Regions from separate parts of the Vibrio sp. F13 genome, predicted to be linked through region 3. Evidence: predicted binding sites of a transcription regulator. Region 3 holds the regulator's gene; each other region holds the start of a gene.
The links. The regulator CRP, encoded in region 3, controls carbon source genes, mostly activating them, when cyclic AMP is high. The targets are predictions, from matches to a motif close to TGTGANNNNNNTCACA.
Positions count from the first base shown of each region.

Region 1: LMH68_RS10475 (CTP synthase) is a predicted target of CRP. The motif match lies at 5,237-5,252, and genes of this name have one in related genera.
Region 2: ectA (diaminobutyrate acetyltransferase) is a predicted target of CRP. The motif match lies at 4,484-4,499, and genes of this name have one in related genera.

Region 1 covers NZ_CP170175.1:2,239,275-2,247,573, forward strand. The annotation lists gene barA (two-component sensor histidine kinase BarA) at 1-338, opposite strand, end outside; gene rlmD (23S rRNA (uracil(1939)-C(5))-methyltransferase RlmD) at 504-1,823, shown strand; gene relA (GTP diphosphokinase) at 1,959-4,181, shown strand; gene mazG (nucleoside triphosphate pyrophosphohydrolase) at 4,389-5,186, shown strand; gene LMH68_RS10475 (CTP synthase) at 5,337-6,977, shown strand; gene eno (phosphopyruvate hydratase) at 7,059-8,299, shown strand, end outside.
Region 2 covers NZ_CP170176.1:298,828-307,126, reverse strand. The annotation lists partial or broken gene LMH68_RS16375 (anaerobic sulfatase maturase) at 113-1,360, shown strand; gene LMH68_RS16370 (TetR/AcrR family transcriptional regulator) at 1,474-2,064, opposite strand; gene LMH68_RS16365 (QnrS family quinolone resistance pentapeptide repeat protein) at 2,385-3,041, shown strand; gene LMH68_RS16360 (hypothetical protein) at 3,204-3,419, opposite strand; gene LMH68_RS16355 (DUF5062 family protein) at 3,869-4,129, shown strand; gene ectA (diaminobutyrate acetyltransferase) at 4,596-5,129, shown strand; gene ectB (diaminobutyrate--2-oxoglutarate transaminase) at 5,165-6,430, shown strand; gene LMH68_RS16340 (ectoine synthase) at 6,444-6,830, shown strand; gene LMH68_RS16335 (aspartate kinase) at 6,909-8,299, shown strand, end outside.
Region 3 covers NZ_CP170175.1:2,058,292-2,066,590, forward strand. The annotation lists gene astA (arginine N-succinyltransferase) at 1-445, shown strand, start outside; gene astD (succinylglutamate-semialdehyde dehydrogenase) at 485-1,942, shown strand; gene LMH68_RS09410 (DUF1338 domain-containing protein) at 2,156-2,947, shown strand; gene crp (cAMP-activated global transcriptional regulator CRP) at 3,131-3,763, opposite strand; gene LMH68_RS09420 (phosphoribulokinase) at 4,003-4,872, opposite strand; gene LMH68_RS09425 (YheU family protein) at 4,950-5,162, opposite strand; gene LMH68_RS09430 (hydrolase) at 5,258-6,250, opposite strand; gene LMH68_RS09435 (TIGR02444 family protein) at 6,458-6,928, opposite strand; gene LMH68_RS09440 (ABC transporter ATP-binding protein) at 6,925-8,299, opposite strand, start outside.

The DNA.
Region 1 (8,299 bases), 180 kb from region 3:
TCTTTGGGATAGGTTAGGCTTTCAAAATCGGGGTGGAAGTTTGAGGTTACAAACAACTCATGACGCTCATCAAACACCGCGATACTGCGCACCAGCTTAGAATTCTTTCGATGCGCATAGCTAATAAGCTGACGAACAGACTCTCGACTTTCGAGCTTCATGCCTGATTCACTCGCAATCGCAAGTGGCTCAATGATGCTAGTACCAGTGTTAACCACTTGACCCTCAAGGTCTTGATAGCGGTTAAATGAGAAAAATGCACTCAATAGCAACCCAATAATCAGGGTTGGAGCTAGAGTTAAGGTAATTACACGGGCTCTTAAGCCATATCTGGTCATGTTCTTTAATTACATCGAGGTCTGGATATGGGAAAATAACGCACACAATGGCGGTTAAGTGAACGGTAAGCTTAATCAAAGCCGTGACGTTCGACAATGATTCCAAGACATAATAGTGAGTCCTGGATACCAATTACTTATTAAAAGATACATTAGGCACAAGCAATGGCACGTTTTTTCCAACCAAAAAAGAAAACTCAACTCGAGACCAAGCATCAATCGGTTTTGGTTGAACGAATGGATCACAATGGCGCTGGCATCGCTTATCAAAAGAATAAACCGGTTTTCATTGATGGCGCATTGCCCGGTGAGCAGGTGGTTATTCAACTTACTGAGAGCAAAAGTAAGTTTTCGCGAGCTAAACTCATCAAGTTATTGAAGCCGAGCGAGCAGCGTTTAAAGCCGTTTTGTAAGCACTTTAATCAGTGTGGTGGCTGTCACCTTCAACACCTAGGTTACTCTTCTCAGGTTGAGCATAAATCGCAATCTCTGACGCACCTGATGAGCCAATACCAAACGGCGAACACTGAAGTTGCACAACCTATTGTCGGTGATGAAACCGGTTATCGACGTCGCGCACGTATCAGCCTATTTGTTGATAAGAAGACACAACAGCTTCAATTCGGTTTCCGTAAGAAGCAGAGTAAGCAGATTGAAAACATCACCGACTGTGCCGTGCTTGATCCTCGCCTTAATGTGTTGCTGCCAAAACTGAAAAATTTACTGAACACTTTCAACAGCCTTACGTCTTTAGGACACGTTGAATTGGTGTTGGGCGATACTGGCCCTGTTATGGTTCTACGTCACCTTAAGCCTTTGGTTGAAAAAGATGAGCAAGCGCTGATTGCGTTAGCAAAAGAAGAAGGCGCTACGCTGTACTCGATGCCTGAAACCGATAAGTTGGCCCGTCTGGTTGGTGATGCGCCTAGCTACAGCGAAACTGGCGTGACGTTACCGTTTGAGCCAAACCACTTTATCCAAGTAAACCAGAAAGTGAATCAGCAGATGGTGGCTCAAGCGATTGAGTGGCTAGAACCTCAAGCGGATGAGCGAGTGCTCGACCTGTTTTGCGGCTTAGGGAATTTCAGTTTGCCTATCGCGCAACAATCGGCGTTTGTGGTTGGCGTAGAAGGCGTTGATGAAATGGTTCAGCAAGCCACATCTAATGCAGCGTTAAACCAGTTAAGCAATACGGAATTTTACCAAGCTAACCTTGAAGAAGACTTATCTTCACAGCCTTGGGCAAAAGAGAAATTCGATAAAATATTGCTTGACCCGGCACGTGCGGGAGCGAGTGGGATCGTTGATCAAATTTCAGCGTTAGGAGCGAAGCGTGTGGTTTATGTTTCGTGTAATCCTGCTACTCTAGCTAGAGATTCAGAGAGCTTAGAAAAGCAAGGCTACCAATTAGCCAAACTTGGTATGTTGGATATGTTCCCACACACTAGCCATTTAGAATCGATGGCTCTCTTTATCAAGGCTTAAAGGCCCGTAAATAAGGCTTAAAAATGAATGACAAAGGCGCAGGGACACCTGCGCTGATATCAATATGGTCGAACTAACTTGGAACCAGTTAGTCATATTGAATTGGGTATAAAACAGAATAACTAGGAAGGCACGATGGTTGCGGTACGAAGCGCACATTTAAACCCAAGCGAACAGTTTGAGCTAGAAAGTTGGATTGCGTCATTAAAGCAAGACGCAAAAACCTCGAATAAACTGAACAAAGTTTATCGTCACTGTGAAGAGCTATTAAAAGATCACGAGCAAGCATCACTCTTGCTATGGCGTGGACGCGAGATGATTGAAATCTTGGTCACGCTGTCGATGGATCGTGCAACATTAGTCGCAGCACAACTCTTCCCAGTGGTATCAAGTGGCGTTTTTGAACGCGAAGCCTTCGAAGAAAGCTACGGCAAAGAAATCGTTAAGCTGATTGACGGCGTTGAAGAAATGGCGGCCTTGGGCCAGCTAAACGTGACCCTTGAAGGCAGTGCAGCCTCGGGTCAAGTCGATAACGTTCGTCGCATGCTATTAGCAATGGTTGATGACTTCCGTTGCGTAGTCATCAAGCTAGCGGAGCGAATCTGTAACCTTATTGAGGTGAAAAAGGCACCTGATGCTGTGCGTCGTGCGGCAGCAAAAGAATGTTCTAACATCTATGCACCACTGGCTAACCGTTTAGGTATCGGCCAACTTAAGTGGGAAATCGAAGATTACGCATTCCGCTACCAACAACCAGATACCTACAAGCAGATTGCGAAACAGCTGTCTGAACGTCGTATCGTACGTGAACAATACATCACAGATTTCGTTGATGATTTAACCGCAGAAATGCAGCGTTCAAACATCAATGCTGAAGTGAGTGGCCGACCAAAACACATCTACAGTATCTGGCGCAAAATGCAGAAGAAAGGCTTAGCCTTCGATGAGCTTTTTGACGTACGAGCAGTACGTATTATCGCTGACCAGCTGCAAGACTGTTACGCCGGCCTTGGGGTGGTACACACTAAATACAAGCACCTCCCGAGCGAATTTGATGATTATGTGGCGAACCCTAAGCCAAATGGTTACCAGTCGATTCATACCGTAGTACTTGGCCCTGAAGGCAAGACCATTGAGATTCAGATCCGTACTAAGCAAATGCACGAAGACTCTGAGCTTGGTGTGGCGGCGCACTGGAAGTACAAAGAAGGAGCTTCAAGCGGCCGTAGTGGCTACGATGAGAAAATCACTTGGTTGCGTAAACTTATCGACTGGCAAGAAGAGATGTCGGACTCTGGCGAGATGCTGGATGAGGTACGCAGCCAAGTCTTCGATGACCGTGTATACGCATTTACTCCACGTGGTGACGTGGTCGACTTACCAATGGGCGCAACCCCGTTGGATTTCGCCTACCACATCCACTCGATGGTCGGACACCGCTGTATCGGTGCCAAAGTAGCGGGGCGTATCGTACCGTTCACTCATAAACTATCGATGGGCGATCAAGTTGAGATCATCACGCAGAAAGAGCCGAACCCATCTCGTGACTGGTTAAATCCAACCACAGGTTTTGTTCATTCTGGTCGAGCTCGAGCGAAAATCAACGCTTGGTTCCGCGCACAAAGCCGTGAGAAAAACCTAGAAGCGGGTCGTGATATCCTGGAAGTTGAGCTAGCGAAAGTAGGCGCAACCCTAAAAGATGCTGATCAATACGCACTAAAACGCTTTAACGTGAATACGCCAGACGAACTCTATGCAGGTATTGGTAGTGGCGACTTGCGTATTAACCAAGTGGTTAATCACATCAATGCGCTAGTGAATAAGCCAACGGCGGAAGAAGAAGACAAGAAAGCGCTAGAGAAACTGCTTGAGTCGGAAAACAAGCCTGCACAACAGAGTCGTCCGAAGAAAGATGCGGTAGTGGTTGAGGGCGTTGATAACCTAATGACGCACCTAGCGCGTTGCTGTCAGCCAATCCCAGGTGATGTGATTAAAGGTTACATCACTCAAGGTCGTGGTATCTCAGTGCACCGCGCTGACTGTGAACAGCTAGGCGAGCTAAGCGTGCATGCGCCAGAACGTATCATTGATACCGTTTGGGGTAATGGCTTTGTCGGTTCATACATCCTAACGCTGCGTGTTGAAGCGCTAGAACGTAATGGCTTGTTGAAAGACATCACCTCACTGTTCTCGAATGAAAAGATCAGCGTGACCACAATGAAGAGCCGCATCGACTACAAGCGTCAGCTATCGGTAATGGATTTCGATTTGGAAGTGACCAATATTGAAATTCTGAGTCGCGTTACCAGCCGAGTAGAACAAATCAAAGATGTTATGTCAGTCAAAAGGTTGGGGTAGGCCAAAATACTATCCACGTCATTCCCTACAGTGAGGGACGAACGTGATAGGGAATCTCGTAAAGCGATTTGAGATCCCCAACTCGCTCATACTTCACTCTTGGAGATGACGAAAAATAGAAAGGTGAGTGGTTTTGGCTGCTCACCTTTTTTAGTTTTAAGAAAAGAATTAGATTAAAACAATCAAACAGAATAATAGGAAAGCACCATGAGCCACCCGATTGAACAACTAGAACAAATTATGACTAAGCTGCGCGATCCAGAAGGTGGCTGTCCTTGGGATTTAAAACAAAATTTTGAAACAATTGTCCCGCATACTATCGAAGAGACGTACGAAGTGGTGGATGCGATTCACAACAAAGATTGGCCGAACCTACAAGAAGAGTTGGGTGACTTGTTGTTTCAGGTGATCTTCTATAGCCAGTTAGCGAAAGAACAGGGGTTGTTTGAGTTCTCTGATGTGGTTGATGGCATTAACGAAAAGCTAACACGCCGCCATCCGCATGTGTTTTCTGATACCGAGTTTGCGAGCGATGAAGAAATTAATGCCAACTGGGAAGCTGAAAAAGCCAAAGAAAAAGCTCAGGCAGGCAAAACTCAAGAAAGTATTCTAGACTCAATACCAAACTCTCTACCTGCGCTTTCACGTGCTACAAAGATTCAAAAACAGGTAGCGAAATATGGCTTTGATTGGGACTCTATTGGCCCAGTGGCTAATAAGGTTTTAGAGGAAGTCGATGAGGTGCTGGAAGAGGCACTTCAAGTGACGCCAAATGAAGATTTGGTTGAAGAAGAGTTGGGAGACTTGCTGTTTGCGACGGTCAATTTGGTACGACATTTAGGTAAAAACCCAGAATCGGCACTCAATAAAGCCAATCTCAAGTTTTCGCGTCGCTTTAAAGGGGTGGAACAAAAAGTTCGTCAGCAAGATAAAAATTTGACTGACTTTTCACTACAACAGCTTGATTCCATGTGGGATGAAGTCAAAGTGGCGGAGAAAAGATAACCAAAGCTTTTATCATGAATTGATTTGAAGCAAAAAATAAAAAATAGCAGTGTGATAGATTTCACGTTGTGGCGATAAGGGGCTTCTGGTATATTTTCATCCCGTCCAGAAGTAGTCCATTTCCCTCATTCAACCAATTTCAGGTTAAACATGACGACAAATTACATTTTTGTTACTGGCGGGGTTGTATCCTCTCTAGGTAAAGGTATTGCTGCAGCATCTCTTGCAGCTATTTTAGAAGCTCGTGGTCTTAAAGTGACCATGATGAAGCTTGACCCTTACATCAACGTTGATCCAGGCACTATGAGCCCGACTCAGCACGGTGAAGTGTTCGTTACGGAAGATGGCGCTGAAACAGACCTTGACCTTGGTCACTATGAGCGATTCATTCGCACCAAGATGACTAAGCGTAACAACTTCACTGCAGGTCGTGTTTACTCAGACGTACTAGCAAAAGAGCGTCGCGGTGATTACCTAGGTGCAACTATTCAGGTTATCCCACACATCACTAACTCTATCAAAGAGCGTGTAATTTCTGGCGCAGCTGGCCACGATATCGCGATCGTTGAAGTTGGTGGTACGGTTGGTGATATCGAATCTCTACCATTCATGGAAGCGATTCGTCAGCTAGCAGTAGAACTAGGCCGTGAACGCGCAATGTTCATGCACCTTACTCTAGTGCCATACCTAGCAGCTGCGGGCGAAGTGAAAACTAAGCCAACGCAACACTCTGTAAAAGAGCTACTGTCTATTGGTATTCAGCCAGACATCCTAGTTTGTCGTTCAGACCGCAACATTCCTTCGAACGAGCGTAAGAAAATTGCTCTGTTCTGTAATGTGCAAGAAAATGCAGTTATTTCTATGCGCGATGTTGACTCTATCTACAAGATCCCTCAGCTTATTAAAGCTCAAGGTACTGATGAACTTGTATGTAAGCGTTTCGGCATCACAGCTCCAGAAGCAGACCTGTCTGAATGGGAACAAGTAATTTACGAAGAAGCTAACCCAACGGGTGAAGTGACGATTGGTATGGTTGGTAAGTACATTGAACTACCAGACGCATACAAATCAGTAAATGAAGCGCTAAAACACGCGGGCTTGAAAAATCGCCTAAGCGTTAATATTAAATACGTAGATTCACAAGACGTTGAGTCTCGTGGCGTAGAAGTTTTAGAAGGCCTAGATGCAATCCTAGTTCCTGGTGGCTTTGGTGACCGTGGTGTTGAAGGTAAGATTCTTGCTGCTCAATACGCTCGTGAAAACAAAGTACCGTACTTAGGTATCTGTCTAGGTATGCAAGTAGCACTTATCGAGTACGCTCGTAACGTTGCGAAAATGGAAGGGGCACACTCTTCTGAATTCTGTACTGAAACTAAGTACCCAGTTGTTGGTCTTATCACTGAGTGGACTGATGGCGAAGGTAAAGTTGAAGAGCGTACAGAAACATCTGACCTTGGCGGCACAATGCGTCTTGGTTCACAGCTTTGTCACCTAGCGAAAGGGACGAAAGCTTACGAATTATACGGTAGCGCGACGATCCATGAACGTCACCGTCACCGTTACGAAGTGAACAACAATCTTCGTCCACAAATCGAAAAAGCGGGCCTAAAAGTATCGGGTCTATCTGCGGACAAGAAACTGGTTGAAGTTATTGAGAACCCGAACCACCCATGGTTCGTTGCTGCTCAATTCCACCCAGAGTTCACTTCAACACCTCGCGATGGTCACCCATTGTTTGCAGGTTTCGTTAAAGCGGCTGGTGAGTTCCAGCGCGGCGAGTTAGAGAAGTAAAAAGGAATACAGGTAGCTGCGTAAGTTGTGCTGCTACCTTTAAATTTGACATTTATATATTCAACGAGAAGGAAACATTCAATGTCTAAGATCGTTAAAGTTCTAGGTCGTGAAATCATCGATTCACGTGGTAACCCAACTGTAGAAGCTGAAGTACACCTAGAAGGCGGTTTCGTAGGTATGGCTGCTGCTCCATCTGGCGCATCTACTGGTTCTCGCGAAGCTCTTGAGCTACGTGACGGCGACAAATCACGTTTCCTAGGTAAAGGTGTTCTTAAAGCTATTGAAGCTGTAAACGGCCCAATCGCTGAAGCTCTAGTTGGTACTGACGCTAAAGCACAAGCTGACGTTGACCAAATCATGCTTGACCTAGACGGTACTGATAACAAGTCTAAGTTCGGCGCGAACGCTATCCTAGCTGTATCTCTAGCTAACGCAAAAGCTGCTGCTGCTGCGAAAGGCATGCCTCTATACGAGCACATCGCTGAGCTAAACGGTACTGCTGGTCAGTTCTCTATGCCTCTACCAATGATGAACATCATCAACGGTGGTGAGCACGCAGATAACAACGTTGACATCCAAGAGTTCATGATCCAACCAGTTGGCGCTAAAACTCTTAAAGAAGGTCTACGTATCGGCGCTGAAGTATTCCACAACCTAGCTAAAGTTCTTAAGTCTAAAGGCTACAGCACTGCAGTTGGTGATGAAGGTGGTTTCGCTCCTAACCTTAAGTCTAACGCTGAAGCTCTAGAAGTTATCGCAGAAGCTGTTGCAGCTGCTGGTTACGAACTAGGTAAAGACGTTACTCTTGCTATGGACTGTGCAGCATCTGAGTTCTTCGACAAAGAAGCTGGTATCTACAACATGAAGGGCGAAGGTAAAACTTTCACTTCTGAAGAGTTCAACCACTACCTAGCTGAGCTAGCGAACAACTTCCCAATCGTTTCTATTGAAGACGGTCTTGACGAGTCAGATTGGGATGGCTTCAAGCACCAAACTGAACTTCTAGGCAACAAACTTCAAATCGTTGGTGACAATCTGTTCGTTACAAACACTAAGATTCTTGCTGAAGGTATCGAGAAAGGCGTAGCTAACTCTATCCTTATCAAGTTCAACCAAATCGGTTCTCTAACAGAGACTCTAGCTGCTATCAAGATGGCTAAAGACGCTGGCTACACTGCAGTAATCTCTCACCGTTCTGGCGAAACTGAAGATGCAACTATCGCTGATCTAGCGGTAGGTACAGCTGCAGGTCAAATCAAAACTGGTTCTATGAGCCGTTCTGACCGTGTTGCTAAGTACAACCAACTTATCCGTATCGA
Region 2 (8,299 bases), on a different replicon from region 3:
AAATCACTCGGCCAACCTAATGCCATCAAGCTTGGTTGGCCGATGAACACCGTGTAAAGGAATTGCGAATTGTTTTGGCTAATACAATAACTTTTACATCGAGGCACTCTTCATGACGACATTATCGCAATCAAATTTGAGTTCAGTTCCGCAGTTCAATGGCAAAGCACACAGCAAACTTCAGGCGTTAGCAAAACCGATTGGGGCGGTGTGTAATATCAGTTGCACCTACTGTTATTATTTAGAAAAACAACAGCTGCTTGATTACCCAAAAGGCTCTCAATATACGATGGATGAAGTTCTATTAGAGCGTTATATCAAGCAGTACATAGAAGGGCAGAATACGCCTGAAATCATCTTTTCTTGGCATGGTGGAGAACCTACTTTGTTGGGGCTTGAGTACTTTCAAAAGGTCGTCGAGCTGCAGAAAAAATATTGTCCTAGCTACAGTAAGATCAGCAATGACCTTCAAACCAACGGCACGTTACTGAATGATGCGTGGTGTGAGTTCTTCAAGAACAATGACTTTATCATTGGCGTGAGTATTGATGGACCAGAGCACCTACATAATCACTACCGAACTAACCGTGCAGGCAAAGGCACTTTTTCTCAAACAATGCGTGGCATTCGCTACTTGAAACAACATAACGTCGAGTTCGCGACTCTAAGCTGCGTGAATGATGTGACAGGTAAGTATCCATTAGAGGTCTATCGCTTTCTACGCGATGAAGTGGGTTCGAAGCAATTGCAGTTTATTCCTGTCGTCGATAAGCGCGAAGCTCACACCAACAATAAATGGTTGAGCAACCAACAAGCGGTCATTCCCGTATCAGGCGAGGTTGAACCGTGGAGTGTCGGCTCTGCGCAATGGGGACAATTCCTCACTACCGTTTTTGATGAGTGGTTTGAACACGATTTTGGTCGAGTGTTAGTGCCGTACTTTGAAAATTTTGTCGGTGTATGGATGGGCAGAGAAAGCACCATGTGTACGCTGAGTGAGATCTGCGGAAAAGGGTTAGCAGTTGAACCTAATGGCGATGTGTACTCATGTGACCATTATGTCTTTCCTGAATTTCAGTTAGGTAATATTCAGGAACAAGCACTTTCAACTTTAGCCTTTTCGCCAAAGCAGCAGAGTTTTGGGTTCGCCAAACAGAAGTCTCTGCCGAAACAATGCCAAGCCTGTGAGTTTTAATTTGCATGTCATGGCGAATGCCCCCAAAACCGTATCATCACAAGCCGAGATGGTGAGGCGGGGTTAAATTATCTCTGTGAAGGTTGGCTGAGCTTCTTCAAGCATATCGACCCTGTTATTAAGGACTTATTCAAAGCCAATAATATCCCGTCTCGTCTGGGGTAACGGAGTAAGCGTGAATGGATTCAATCTAGATTTAAAGTTAGATAAAAGGCTCGCTAAATTGTGCGAGCCTCTTGGTATTTGGTATTTGGTATTTGGTATTTGGTAACGGGTATCTAGTCAGCCGATTCTTGGGCTGGGCTCATGGCGAGAAGAGTCTCTTCCATGGCATTGTTTAGAATCGAACGGTTACGCTGCATGGCGGCCATGAGCGTTGAGCCAAGCCATAAACCATAAAGCGTTCGAGATAGCGATTCGGGCTCTGCGATAGTGAAATCACCGGCCTCATTGCCTTCTTCAAACAGCTTTGCCATACGCAGGATTATCTTTTCTGCGCCTTCTGCCATGGTCGATTGCAACGGGTTTGCAGACCCAGATACTTCTCCCGCCAGTTTTACGACAAGACATTGGATATTGAAGTCTTCAGTCAGTTTCGACGCACACCAAAACTCGAAATAGGCTTTAACGCGGTCACGACGAGAAAGCGATTCATCACTTAAAAAGTCATCCAGCTTAGCGAGATGCTCATCAAAGTAGTTAGTAAGAAGGATCTCACCAAAGTGCTCTTTGGATTTAAAGTAGTGGTAAAAAGAACCCTTCGTGCCTTCCGCTTGGTTGATGATCTTCATCAGGCCAACACCAGCAAACCCGTGTTCATTAATAAGGCTAAATCCTGCATCGAGCATAGCTTGTCGCATGTCTTTCATTGCTCTTACTCTTTATGCTGAGAATGAGGAATAGTGTAACGAGCAACATACCAACCGTCCAGTCTAGCGCGTTAGGACGCGGTCTATAATTGACTCGTTTCGTCAAAGTAACTTTTTCTCTTATTGGCACTTCTAAGCGACAAAACTTTTTTCAAGATAAGCACATCCTATAAATCGAAAATAACAACCTTAAAGGGCCTGTTTGGTGCCTTAAAATGGCTAAATTTGGGTGTTTTAAGTTGCTGTTTTTGTTCGTTTTTAATTTGGTGTTTTCTTAAGATCGCAATGGTAGTCTTAGCTTAATTTCTTTAGGGGGCTAAATGGACACCAATAACAGCACTTATCATCACCACAATTTTGCTCAGCAAGACTTATCAGAGCTTACATTTACAGCCTGTACGTTTATCCGTTGTGATTTCAGACGTTCGAACTTACGTGATGCAACGTTTATTAACTGTAAGTTTATCGAACAAGGCGATATTGAGGGATGCCACTTCGATGTTGCAGATTTGCGTGATGCAAGTTTTCAGAACTGTCAGTTGGCGATGGCGAATTTTAGCAACGCGAATTGCTACGGTATTGAGTTACGTGATTGTGACCTGAAAGGGGCGAACTTTACTCGTGCTAACTTTGCCAACCAGGTAAGCAATAGAATGTATTTTTGCTCCGCGTATATTACGGGCTGTAACCTGTCATACGCCAACTTGGAGCAAGCTTGTTTAGAGAAGTGTGAGTTATTTGAAAACCGCTGGATAGGTACTTACCTTGGGGGAGCGTCACTAAAAGAGTCTGATCTCAGCCGAGGCGTGTTCTCGGAAGATGTATGGGGGCAATTTAGTATGCAAGGGGCGAATTTATGCCATGCTGAATTAGAAGGGTTAGATCCTCGCAAAGTAGATACAACAGGAATCAAAATTGTCGCGTGGCAACAAGAACAACTGCTTGAAACCATGGGTATTGTGGTAATGCCTGATTGATAGCTGTAATTTCTAACTACAGGCTATTTGGAATATGTAAGAATTCGCTATAGAAGAAAAGCCCAAAGCTAATAACTTTGGGCTTTTCCGTATTTGGTAACCAGCATTTTATAATGAATTTTTAAAAAGAGAATGCTTGGTGATAGAGAACTGATTGGTTGATTAATGCATGCCTGAGCGCATTTTGTCGGCGAGCGCAAAGAAGACAAAAACGACGAAACAGACTAGAGCAGCACACAGTGAAGTTAAGATGGTTGTGGCGTCTTTTGAAATCAATGGAATGGTGATAGAAGCTAGCGCTATCAACATAACAAGGATATGAACAATTCGACCCGGAATTGGATTTTTATGACAGAATGAAGCCCAGAGGTAACGCATTTTCAACACCAGTATAAAATTAGTGGTTTTATTCTATTTTCTTAGTGAGTATTTTGTAAATAACAATTGGTTACAATTGGTTGTAAATATGATCTAAGTCGAATTAGTATTAAACCAGTTAAATAACAGAAGTTTATTGATCTTTTATTGAATTTTAACTTTCAAAATGAACATCATAATATTCCGTATTCTTTGGAATGCTAAGTCAAATATTATTCGAATTTTTGTTTTTTGACTTAAGATCTCATTTATTGAGTGTTCTGTTAAGAGACGCGTTTGCGTACAGGTATTGGTGGCGTAACTATCAAGCGAATTAGAGTCATCCTAGAGCCTGTTATTCGTTTTATGTTATTTATCAAAGTGACTCCTCAAATTGAGAGCGAAGTAATCTTGTGAATTTTTCGGTTTGATATACTCAATATTCATTCGATAAAGATGATGGAGATGATATGTCGAAAACCGCGAAGATCATTAATGAAGATAAGCTGGTAAAAAAAGCAGTTGAAGTCGGTTTTAAGATGGCTAAGCTACAAGGTTTTGATTTGCCAAATTCATCCCAACCGATAAAGGTTAAAGCGGTGTACTTGTTCCTTGTTGAAGTCAATCAGATCACACCGTTACCGGACGATAAGCTTGATGGCGCGAACATCAAGAAGCGTTTAGCACTCTGGCTTCATAAGGCACTGCCGGACAATGACCCGCTGAAGTAAACCTTTTCCAAGTTGATATTTCTGGACTCGTTTCCTCTGAGTTCATTATTCATCGATATGTTAGATAAGAAACCTAGCGAGCTCTCGCTAGGTTTTTTTGTTTTTGAGGCCGATATTTTAATAGTGGATAGCGAGTCACTGCCATTCGAAGCGTTGTTATCTACTCGATAGAATGTTCAACACTGAGAGTGTTGGTGATTTATGCCGCTTGATTGGCAATCTGAGCACATAATTTACTAATGACTCTAACCTTCTTTTGACGCTTATTCGGTTAAAGACATTTTCTTAAGATCTCCACCAATCAAATACATTAGAACTCAAAGTATTATTTAATTCATGTTGACCGCTATTAAATGTGATACAGATCACTAATTTTTGTTTTTTAAAGTTAAGGTGTTGATCTTAGTAGGGGGTAAATGCTCATAATAAAAAGGAATTTAATTAGAGTTCAAAGGAATTTCTCCGTATGATTACATCAGCGCCTTGGGTGTTGTGTCCAGAAGTGATAGAAAAAACGAGTGAAGAATGGAGTTTTCGCGAGCCCAAAGCTTCAGATGGCAACGACATTTATCGACTGATTTCAGAATGTCCGCCACTAGACACCAACTCGTCATATTGCAATTTTTTGCAATCCACTCACTTTAGTAAAACTTGTATTTTGGTTGAGAACAAAGGTGAGCTTGCGGGCTTTATCTCGAGTTATCAAAAACCGAGTGAGCCTAATGTTCTCTTTATTTGGCAAGTTGCAGTTGCCCCTCGATTTAGAGGTCACTCTTTAGCTTACAAGATGTTGAACAGCTTACTTCGTCGAGAGTGGCTGAAGAGTATAGAAGCTATTGAAACAACCATTACTAAGTCAAATCAAGCGTCTTGGGCACTCTTTAAAAAGCTAGACGCAAAAAATAGTAGCACTGGAAAAGTGACCACTTTCTTAGATGAAAATGTTCATTTTAAAGGGCTGCACGATACTGAGTATTTGTATCGAATACCCCTTAAATAATCATTAACTTATAGGAATCAAATAACGGCCTTATCATGGATATTTTTAAAAAGCAGGAATCTAACGTACGTTCATACTCGAATAGTTTTCCAGTCACTTTTGCTAAATCAAAAGGCTGCTGGCTTGAAACAAAACAAGGTGATCGTTACCTCGATTTTCTTGCTGGAGCAGGATCTCTCAATTACGGTCATAACAATCCAATACTTAAGCAAGCTTTACTTGAGTATATTGAAATGGATGGAATTACACATGGCTTGGATATGCATTCAGAAGCCAAAGCTGAATTCCTAGAAGCTCTTAGTCGCTTTATTTTGGAACCTCGAGCATTAGATTACAAAGTTCAATTTACCGGCCCGACAGGAACAAATGCGGTTGAGGCAGCGATTAAGTTGGCGAAAAAAGTAAAAAGTCGAAGCAGTATTGTTGCATTTACCAATGGTTTTCATGGTTGTACGGCGGGTGCATTGGCTGCTACAGGCAACCAACACCACAGGCAAGGTGCGGGCTCAAATCTCAACAACGTTACGCGTTTGCCATTTGAAGGTTACGCTGGAATCGATGGTTTAAAATTATTTGAAACGATGTTAACCGATAATTCCGCTGGTATGGATAAACCTGCTGCCGTTTTATTGGAAACGGTTCAGGGTGAAGGTGGGTTAAATGTCGCTTCAAATGAGTGGCTACAGAAGTTAAGCAAAATCTGTAAAGCCCACGATATCCTACTTATTGTGGATGATATTCAAGCCGGTTGTGGTCGAACAGGAACGTTTTTTAGCTTTGAACCTTCAGGTATAAAACCAGATATCGTTACGCTATCTAAGTCGATAAGTGGTTATGGCTTACCGATGGCTGTGGTTTTATTAAAGCCTGAACTAGACAAGTGGGAGCCGGGAGAACACAACGGCACCTTCCGTGGTAACAACCATGCGTTCATTACTGCTGCTAAAGCGTTAGAAATGTATTGGTCAAATGATGATTTTGAAAATCATATTCAACGTAGCTCAAGCATGGTCGATGATGTCATTCAACGCAATCTCAAGCGTTTCCCTGAGCTATTTGTTCAACGCAAGGGACGCGGAATGATGATTGGCATTGAATGTAAAGATGGGAACACAGCTGATGAGATTGCAAAAGTGTGTTTTGACAAGGGCATGGTAATTGAGACCGCAGGTCCAAACGATGAAATCTTGAAGTTCTTTTGTCCATTAACCATTTCAGAATCGGAATTGATGCAAGGTTTAACTATTTTCGAAGACTCAGTTGAAGTGGTAGCAACCAAGCATTTCAAGAAAGCATCGTAATAGGGAGAGTAAAATGATTGTTAGAACACTTGATGAATGTCGTAATAGTGAAAGACGTATTGTATCGGATAACTGGGAAAGCACTCGCATGTTATTGAAAGATGACAATATGGGATTTTCTTTTCATATCACAACAATTTACGAAGCGACAGAAACACATATCCATTACCAAAACCACTTGGAGTCTGTGTTTTGTATGAGTGGTGAAGGGGAGATTGAAGTCGTTGGTGGTAAAACTTACCCAATCAAACCCGGTACGTTGTACATCCTAGATAAGAATGATGAGCATTATTTACGCGCATATAAAAACAAAGAAATGACAATGGCTTGTGTGTTTAACCCACCAATTACTGGCGCTGAAGTACACGATGAAAACGGCGTTTATCCACTCGTTGATTAACCCATATATTCAGGGGTGATATCTCACCCCGCTCCCTATTATTTAGTCTTTAATCTCTTCAAGAACAAAAGGTCTTTTATGACATTTACCGTAGAAAAAATCGGCGGTACATCAATGACAGCATTTGATGCTGTGCTCGACAATATTATTCTCCGCCCTCAAAATCCTTATAACCGAATCTTTGTTGTGTCCGCTTACAGCGGTATGACGGATGCATTGTTGGAATGTAAAAAAACAGGTAAGCCTGGTGTCTATCAATTGATAGCGATGCGTGACGATTCGTGGAAGGATGCTCTATCTTATATTGAACGCCGCATGCTATTGACCAATGAGCATATTTTTGCGGATCCAATGAATCGTATGAGAGCAGATAAGTTCATCCGGTCTCGTATTTCAGAAGCCAAAAACTGTATTACTAACATTCTTGAAACGTGCCAATACGGACAGTTTTCACTGAGACATTATTTACCACAGATTAGAGAGTTTCTTTCTTCAATTGGAGAGTCACATAGTGCATACAACACGGCTCTTAAATTAAAAAACATTGGTATAAATTCGACCTTTGTTGACCTTTCTGGTTGGGACAACAAAACCCCTCAAAGTTTGGACGATACGATTAGAGAGGCTTTCTCTGACATTGATGTTACTGAGGAGCTTCCCATAGTAACTGGTTATGCGTATTGCAAAGAAGGTTTGATGCATACTTATGATCGTGGTTACAGTGAGATGACGTTTAGTCGTATCGCTACTATTACTGAGGCATCATTGGCGATCATCCATAAGGAGTATCACTTTAGTTCGGCTGACCCAAAAGTCGTTGGTGTAGGTTCGGTTAAACCGATTGGGGCAACTAATTATGATGTTGCCGATCAACTGGCTAACCTTGGTATGGAAGCTATTCACTCTAATGCGGCTGCTGGGTTACGAGAAAGTGGCATAGAACTGCAAATCAAAAACACCTTCGAGCCAGAACATGAGGGAACACTGATTTCTTCTGATTACCGACCAGACACGAATCACATTGAGATCATTGCCGGAAAACAGAAGGTATATGCGTTACATGTTTTTGACCAGGGAATGGTCGGTAAGGCGGACAATGTTAGTTATGAGTTAATGGAGATTATCGCAGATGCTAGAGTGAACCTTATTGGTAAAGAGATGAACGCCAATTCTATTACCTATTATCTAGGTGGTAGCACCGAGAGTTTAAACAAGGTGTCTTATAAGGCTGAGAAACGTTACCCTCAGGCATCTATTTCAGGTCGAATGGTCGCTATAATCTCAGCGATCGGTTCTCAAATTGATACCAATAAAACGCTCGCTAATGGTGTATTGGCTTTGATGAACCATAGTGTTACGCCTATTGCATTACATTCGTCTATGAGAAACGTAAATGTGCAATTTGTTGTGAGTGATGACAAGTATCAACAAGCGATTTGCGCGTTGCATGAAGAATTCTTTGACCAAGA
Region 3 (8,299 bases):
TGCCGATTACCTAACCGGTATTGGTAAGAAAGGCTTCATTGCTGACCTAATGCCTAAGCTACCTATCTACGTGAACCTACTGAGCAAAGAAGCTCAAGCGGTGATCGGAGAGGTACATGACAATACGCGCCCTGCACTTAAGTTGCTGGAACGTGAAGGTTTCACCAACCGTGGTTATGTCGACATCTTTGATGCAGGCCCAACGGTTGAGTGTGATCTAAGAAACATCGAATCTGTGCGTCACTCAATTCGAGCACAGGTTCAAATTGCAGAGCACTCTAGCTCTAAAGACTTCCTAATTGGTAATACCTCGTTTGAGAACTTCCGCGCAGTAGCCGCGAAAGGTGCGTATGACCAAGCAAGCGACACAGTGATTTTATCATCTGAAGTAGCAAGCGCTCTTGAAGTAAAAGAAGGCGAATTCGTTCGCATGTTGGCTCAATAAGAGCGGCGATTATCTGTCGAAGATTTTAAGGATAGAAGTATGACTCAGTGGATAGCAGGACAGTGGGTGGCAGGTCAAGGTGACGCCATGACATCAGTAAGCCCATACAACAATGAAGTAGTGTGGCAGGGTGATAGCGCAACACCAGCACAGGTTGAATCTGCAGTAGCATCAGCTCGTGAAGCCTTCTTGGTTTGGAAAAAACTGAGCTTTGCAGAGCGTGAAGCGATCGTGTTGAACTTTGCTGAAAAAGTTAAAGAGAACAGCGAAGAAATCGCACAAATCATCGCTAAAGAGACGGGTAAACCGATTTGGGAAACTCGCACTGAAGCGGGCGCAATGGCGGGCAAGATTGCTATTTCCATTCGTGCTTACCATGAGCGTACCGGGGAAGCTTCACGTGAAGCGGCAGGCAACCAGATTGTACTTCGTCACCGTCCATTAGGCGTGATGGCAGTATTTGGCCCTTATAACTTCCCTGGTCACCTACCAAACGGTCATATTGTTCCTGCACTGCTATCGGGTAATACCGTGGTATTTAAGCCTTCAGAGCAGACACCTTGGACGGGTGAGTTTACGATGAAACTATGGCAAGAAGCGGGCCTTCCAGCTGGCGTAATCAACCTAGTACAAGGCGCTAAAGAGACAGGTATCGCACTAGCCGATGCTAAAGGTCTTGATGGCGTGCTGTTCACAGGTAGTGCCAATACCGGTCATATCCTGCATCGTCAATTCGCGGGCCAACCGGGCAAGATGCTGGCACTAGAAATGGGCGGCAACAACCCTATGGTGATCAGCGACCAATACGGTGATGCAGACGCAACGGTATACACTATCATCCAATCAGCTTTCATCAGTGCGGGTCAACGTTGTACATGTGCTCGTCGTTTGTACGTGCCTGTTGGCGAGAAGGGCGATCTGCTACTCGATAAACTGGTCGCAGCTACGCAAAAGATTCGTGTCGATCAGCCTTTCGCGGAACCAGCTCCTTTCATGGGCCCTCAGATCTCTGAAGCTGCCGCTAAATTTATTCTAGACGCGCAAGCTAATCTGCAATCGTTAGGTGGTGTCAGCCTAGTAGAAGCAAAAGCGGGTCAGGCGGCGTTTGTTTCTCCTGGTATTATCGACGCAACCAACATTGCTGAACTGCCGGATGAAGAGTACTTCGGTCCACTGCTACAAGTGGTTCGTTACCAATCGCTAAAGCAAGCGGTTGAGCTAGCTAACGACACTCGTTTTGGTTTGTCTGCGGGTCTTGTATCAACAGATGATTCTGAATGGGAATACTTCGTTGACCATATCCGTGCGGGTATTGTTAACCGTAACCGTCAGCTAACAGGCGCAAGTGGTGATGCACCATTTGGTGGTCCGGGTGCTTCAGGCAACCTACGCCCAAGTGCTTACTATGCGGCGGACTACTGTGCTTATCCTATGGCTTCAATGGAAGGCGGTGAAACTCAACTTCCAGCAACGTTTAGCCCGGGTATTGAGCTTTAATTTAGGCTAATGAGTCTTAGGCTCATGCGTTAAGCTTGAAATAGGGAAGTGGTGTTATCGCTTTCCTTTTCCATCACGTCCGACACCTAGATTGGGCGGTAGATAATAATAGAAAAAGTATGTCACAGGCTGATGGCTGCTGACTCTGTGTCTCAGCCTCTCCCTCTCTTATCCAAATTACTAGCTTGCTAGAACCTTTGACAAGGAGTCACCATGACGCCCGATCTACTCTTTAAATCACTTTGGGACGATTACATTCACAGGCTTTGTCCATCGGCTGAGAAAGTGCATCACTTGCTGAAAGAAGACGAAGCGCTGATTAATGATCACATTGCATTGCGTACTTTCAATGTTGCTCCTTTGGGTATTGAAACATTAGCGAAGCCTTTCCTAGAGTTAGGCTATAAGGCGTGTGGCGACTACTTGTTTGAGAGCAAGAAGTTGGTGGCTAAGCATTACGAGCACCCAAATCCAAAACAACCAAAAGTGTTCATTAGTGAGTTGAAGGTAGAAGAGTGTTCAAGTGACTTGCAACAGATCGTTGCTAAGTTGGTTGAGCAAGTGGACTCAAGTAAGCTTCAAGGTCATGAGTTCTTGTTTGGTGGTCGTCTTTGGGATTTGAGCTTCGCTGACTTCCAAGTACTAGCGAAAGAGAGCGAATACGCGTCTTGGCTCGCGGCTCATGGATATGGTGCAAACCACTTTACGGTGAGTGTGAACCAGCTAAATGAATTTGATGAAGTGCAGGCGGTGAATGACTACCTGAGCGAGTCAGGCTTCACAATCAATGCATCTGGCGGTCAGGTTAAAGGCTCTCCAGAGGTCTTATTAGAGCAATCATCAACAATGGCAGACAAAGTCCCAGTTTCATTTGTTGAAGGCAATGAGATGATTCCTGGCGGCTTCTATGAGTTCGCTAAGCGTTATGCGATGGTCAACGGTGAGCTTTACACAGGTTTTGTTGCAGCATCAGCTGACAAAATCTTTGAGAGCACCAACGGTTAACAAAAGGTACGAGCACGGACTTTGTCCTAGAGATTCGAGTACGCTTCGCTTCGAGGAAGTTTACAAATAGGATTCTGTGAGTTTTTATCGTATCTCGCATCTGCTCTCTGGGTCTTCAGAAAACAAAAAAGCCACCAAATTCGCATTTGGTGGCTTTCAAATTTTTGGCTCAGTTAATCGAGATTAACGAGTGCCGTATACCACGATAGTTTTACCGTGTGCAGAAATTAGGTTCTGCTCTTCTAGCATCTTCAAGATACGACCAACGGTCTCACGAGAACAACCAACGATCTGGCCAATCTCTTGACGAGTGATCTTGATTTGCATGCCGTCAGGGTGAGTCATTGCATCTGGCTGTTTCGCTAGGTTTAGTAGCGTTTGAGCGATACGACCTGTTACATCAAGGAACGCTAAGTCACCAACCTTTTGGCTAGTTACTTGTAGACGGTTTGCCATTTGCGCTGAAAGGCGCATTAGGATATCTGGGTTCACTTGGATAAGTTGACGGAATTTCTTGAAAGAAATTTCAGCTACTTCACAAGGAGATTTAGCACGAACCCAAGCTGTACGCTCTTGGTCTTCTTCGAACAAGCCAAGCTCACCGATGAAGTCGCCTTGGTTTAGGTAAGAAAGAATCATTTCCTTACCTTCTTCGTCTTTGATAAGAACTGCCACAGAACCTTTAACGATGTAGTACAAGGTTTCTGCCTTTTCACCAGCATGAATCAAAGTACTTTTTGAAGGGTACTTATGAATATGACAGTGTGAAAGGAACCACTCTAATGTTGGATCGGTTTGAGGTTTACCTAGAACCATAATATCTCACTTCCTCTGCAGGGTATGCTTGCCGCTTTCCGTATTTTAGCTAAGCCTGGATTGACTTGTAGGATAAGAGCACTCGTTGAGTGCTGCAAGCTATCTTGTGTTTCGTTTAAGAATAGTATCCTTTTTCAGGTACTATTTCTTGATTTTAATCGTGACCAAGCTACGATTTTTTACGCAAAATTGTGCACATGATCACGGTATGAAAAGTAATCAACCAGAATGTCGTTTTGTTAACCTATTTTTCCGGTTTCGATGAGTTGTTGCAGGATTGGCCTCACAATGAGCTCCATAGCAAAACTCATCTTGCCGCCTGGCACTACTAGCGTGTTATGACGAGACATAAACGAGCCATCAATCATAGCCAGAAGGTAGGGGAAATCGACGTTTTTGATGCCACGCAAACGTATAACTACGAAGCTTTCGTCTAAACTTGGAATCCCTTTGGCGTTGAGAGGGTTAGATGTATCTACGGTTGGAACACGCTGAAAGTTGATGTGAGTGCGCGAAAATTGTGGGGTAATGTAGTTAAGGTAATCATCCATCGAACGAACAATGGAATCCATTACGGCTTCGCGTGAGTGGCCACGATCGCGGGTGTCACGAACGAATTTTTGAATCCACTCTAGGTTTACGATAGGTACCATGCCAATCAGCAAATCGACGTGTTGAGAAACGTTAATGTCGCCATCAACCACACCGCCGTGCAGGCCTTCGTAAAACATCACATCGGAGTTTTCAGGGATCTCCTGCCATGGCGTAAAGGTGCCTGGCATTTGATTGTAAGGCACGGCTTCATCGAAGGTGTGCAGGTAGCTTCGTACTTTACCTGTGCCTTCGTTACCGTATTTACGGAAGAACTCTTCTAGCGCACCAAAATCGTTGGCTTGTGGACCAAAGTAGCTGATGTGCTTACCTTGCTCGCGCGCTTTACGGATCTCGACATCCATCTCTGGGCGAGTGAAGCGATGGAAACTATCTCCTTCAACCCAAGCTGCCTTCACGTCCATCATATTGAACATTTTACGGAAGGCTTCTGAGGTGGTGGTGGTGCCGGCTCCAGATGAACCCGTCACCGCAATAATTGGATGTTTAGCGGACATGACAACCCTTGTCTTTTGAGTAACTTACTTGTTAGCAATCGTTTACCACTATAACACGGCTCCTTTATGAGCGCAGCTTAGAAGCGTTTTGTGACTTGAATATCAACGGTTTCATGGAGCTCAGAAAACACAATTCTGACTTCTCCTGAAGCTAATTGATGTTTCACTTGATCAATCTTGTTTTGCAGTGAAACCTCTACGTCGCCGTAGTCTGTGCCTTCACGCAGCACGAACTCTTTGATGAGGTTTTCCAGTGTCTCTGGCGCAATGTCTTGCCATGGGATGATCATAAATACTTCTCTCTTTTATGTTCATAAATAGGTTTATTGATGTAGAAATGCGTGTGCTTAGTATTGTTTTACTTCTATTTACTAAGGCTCGGTCATTATGCCGAATCTTGGATACTTTCATAGTAGGCAGGCAAGGCTTCTTCTAACCAAAACCTTGGCTTGAGTGTACTGCCAGTAATAAACCCAACATGGCCGCCTTTTTGAAACAGTCGATAATCGATGTTATCGGGCAGAACAAATTTTGGGATCACATCATCGGTCATGAAAGGGTCGTCTTTGGCATGAATGATCTGAGTCGGTAGTTTGATCTTATTGAGCTTAGGCAGAGCAGAACATTGCGCATAATAATCTTGGGCATTTTTGAAGCCGTGCAGAGGCGCAGTGATTCGTTCATCAAACTCATACAGTTTGGTGATGTTCTTGATGGCTTCAGCGGTGATGCCAAGTTTTTCCTGCAGCAGGTTAACCTTTTTTAGCGCATTCGATTTTAGAGAGTTGAGCAGGTACTTCTTATAGAGCTTGGAGAAACCACGCTCAATACGACTAGAGCAACACGCTAAGTCAAAAGGAGCAGATACGATGGTCGCCGCCGACAGCAATGGGTCGTCTGCGTACTCAGCCAAATAGTTCGCCAGCATGTTTCCACCTAAAGATATGCCAACCGCAACCTTAGGGTTATTCGGAAACTGGGCGTGCAGGTGTCTTAGAAAAAAGCGCGCATCTTCGACTTCACCTGAATGGTAAGCGCGAGCCAGGCGATTGGGTTTTCCGCTGCAGCCTCTGAAGTGCATCATCACGGACAACCAACCATCTTTAGCAAACGCATTCATTAATCCATTGGCATAAGGGCTCTCAAAGCTACCTTCTAAACCGTGGAATAGAACGAATATCGGCTTGCTACTGCGATCATTTTTATTTGAGGTGTCACCGTCTGGTGATTCGCTCCAAGCAAGATCAAGAAAGTCACCATCGGGTGTTTCTAAGGTTTGCCAGTGAGGATGAAACAGCGCCTGCTTCCTAATAAACCGTGGCACTAAGGTTTGTAAGTGCGGATTAGAGAGACCAGCAGCTGCGGTAAATATTGTCATAAAAACGATCCATGCTTCTTTATACGGGTTTTGATAACGTGTTGAGTTTGTAACGAAACGCCCACGTTTTTATTTGAGCTTGGTTGATTCTCGGCATAAGCGCAAGGCTTCACTTATACGAGATACAAAAACAGACTATGGGTAACCGTTTGAATAATATCAAGGTTAAGCTTGGATCTTGATTGAATAAAAGGGAAAGAGAACGAGCTAGGGCTGTGGTGCTGGTTCAGAAAAAGCGTCGCAGAGGTTTTCAGCCCCTAATAAACGACAGTACTGAAAAGTGAGCGGTGATTGCTGGTTAGCGTACAGTTGTAGGGAGTTTATACAGTCGACCAGATCGGACTGTTGTTGCTTTTCAAGCTGTAACTCAAACTTTAGCGCTTCACGGTATAGAGAGTCGACAACGTGTGCTTTGAGATGTTTACGTAGCTCTCGATAGCTATGAAGCAGGGTTTCAGAGCGGCTTAAACACTGTTGAACTTTATGCCACTCTTCTTCAGCAAAAGACAATTGCTGCTCATCAAGCCATTTGAGAAGCAGCAGTAGATTGACGTTGCCGTGGAACTGGTTTTGCAAAGCTAAGCACGCATCCTTTACACCGCGCACACTGTAATACTGAAGGCTAAATTGCCATAGTCGTTCCAGTGTTAGTGATATTGGGGCGTGCTCTGGGCTCATAAGCTATCCATATCCTGTTCCATCTGCTCAAGCTCTTCTTGAGTGGACATCCAATCCATTTCAACTTCTTCTAGCTGTGACTTACTGCTCGCTTGGAGAGCGAGTACTTTATTCAGTTTAGCCTTATTTTCAGCTTCATACAGTGATGTGTCGGATAATTCTTGCTCAGCTTCTTCAAGAGCCTGCGTTAATTTATCCATCTGCTTTTCAAATTGAGTGAGCTTTTTACGAAGTGGTGCCGTCAGTTTACGGAACTCGGCTTCTTTACGTTTCTGCTCTTTTTTCGCTGCTGCACTGTTGGCGCCGTCTTTGGCTGGTGCCAATGCTTGTGCTTCTTTGCGCTCAACTTTCTGTTGCTCGGTTAGCCACTTGTAGTAATCGCTTAAGTCACCATCAAACGGTGCGACTTGGCGGTCGTGTACAAGGTATAAATCATCGGTAGTTGCACGCAGTAGGTAACGGTCGTGCGATACGATAACCATTGCGCCTTCAAACGTCTGCAGGGCAAAAGTCAGCGCTTGACGCATGTCGAGATCCAAGTGGTTGGTTGGTTCATCGAGTAGCAACAGGTTTGGTTTTTGCCATACCAGTAGCGCTAATACTAAACGCGCTTTTTCACCACCTGAGAAGGGTGCTACTTTATCAAGTGCTTTTTCACCTTGGAAACCGAAGCTACCTAGGTAATCACGCAATTGTTGCTCGGTGTGTTTAGGGGCAATCTGCATCATGTGCTGCAGCGGTGTTTCTTCTGGGTGCAACGTTTCTAACTGGTGCTGTGCAAAGTAACCAATCTTAACGCCTTGCGAATAACTCAGTTCACCGCCTTGCTGTTTCAGTTCGCCAGAAAGCAGTTTAATCAGTGTTGATTTACCAGCGCCATTTCGGCCAAGCAAACCAATACGACTGCCCGGTACTAGGTTCAAGCGAATCTTTTCTAGAATCAGATTGTCATCATAGCCCGCTGATACTTCATCCATCATCATGATTGGGTTTGGTAGTGCGTCTGGTTCTCTAAATTCAAAGCTGAATGGATTATCAAACTGAGCAGGCAGCACTTGTTCCATTTTCTCTAGCGCTTTAATACGGCTTTGCGCTTGGCGAGCCTTTGAAGCTTTGTAACGGAAACGGTCAATGTAGCTCTGCATGTGAGACATCTGTTTCTGCTGCTTTTGGTACATCGCTTGTTGCAGAATCAGTTTTTGCGCTCGTTGGGTTTCGAACGATGAGTAGTTACCCGTGTACTCATTGAGCTGTTGGTTTTCAACGTGCACGATGCGGTTGACGATAGGGTCTAAGAAGTCTCTATCGTGCGAGATAAGCACTAGCGTGCCAGGGTAGCTTTGTAACCAACGCTCGAGCCACATTACTGCG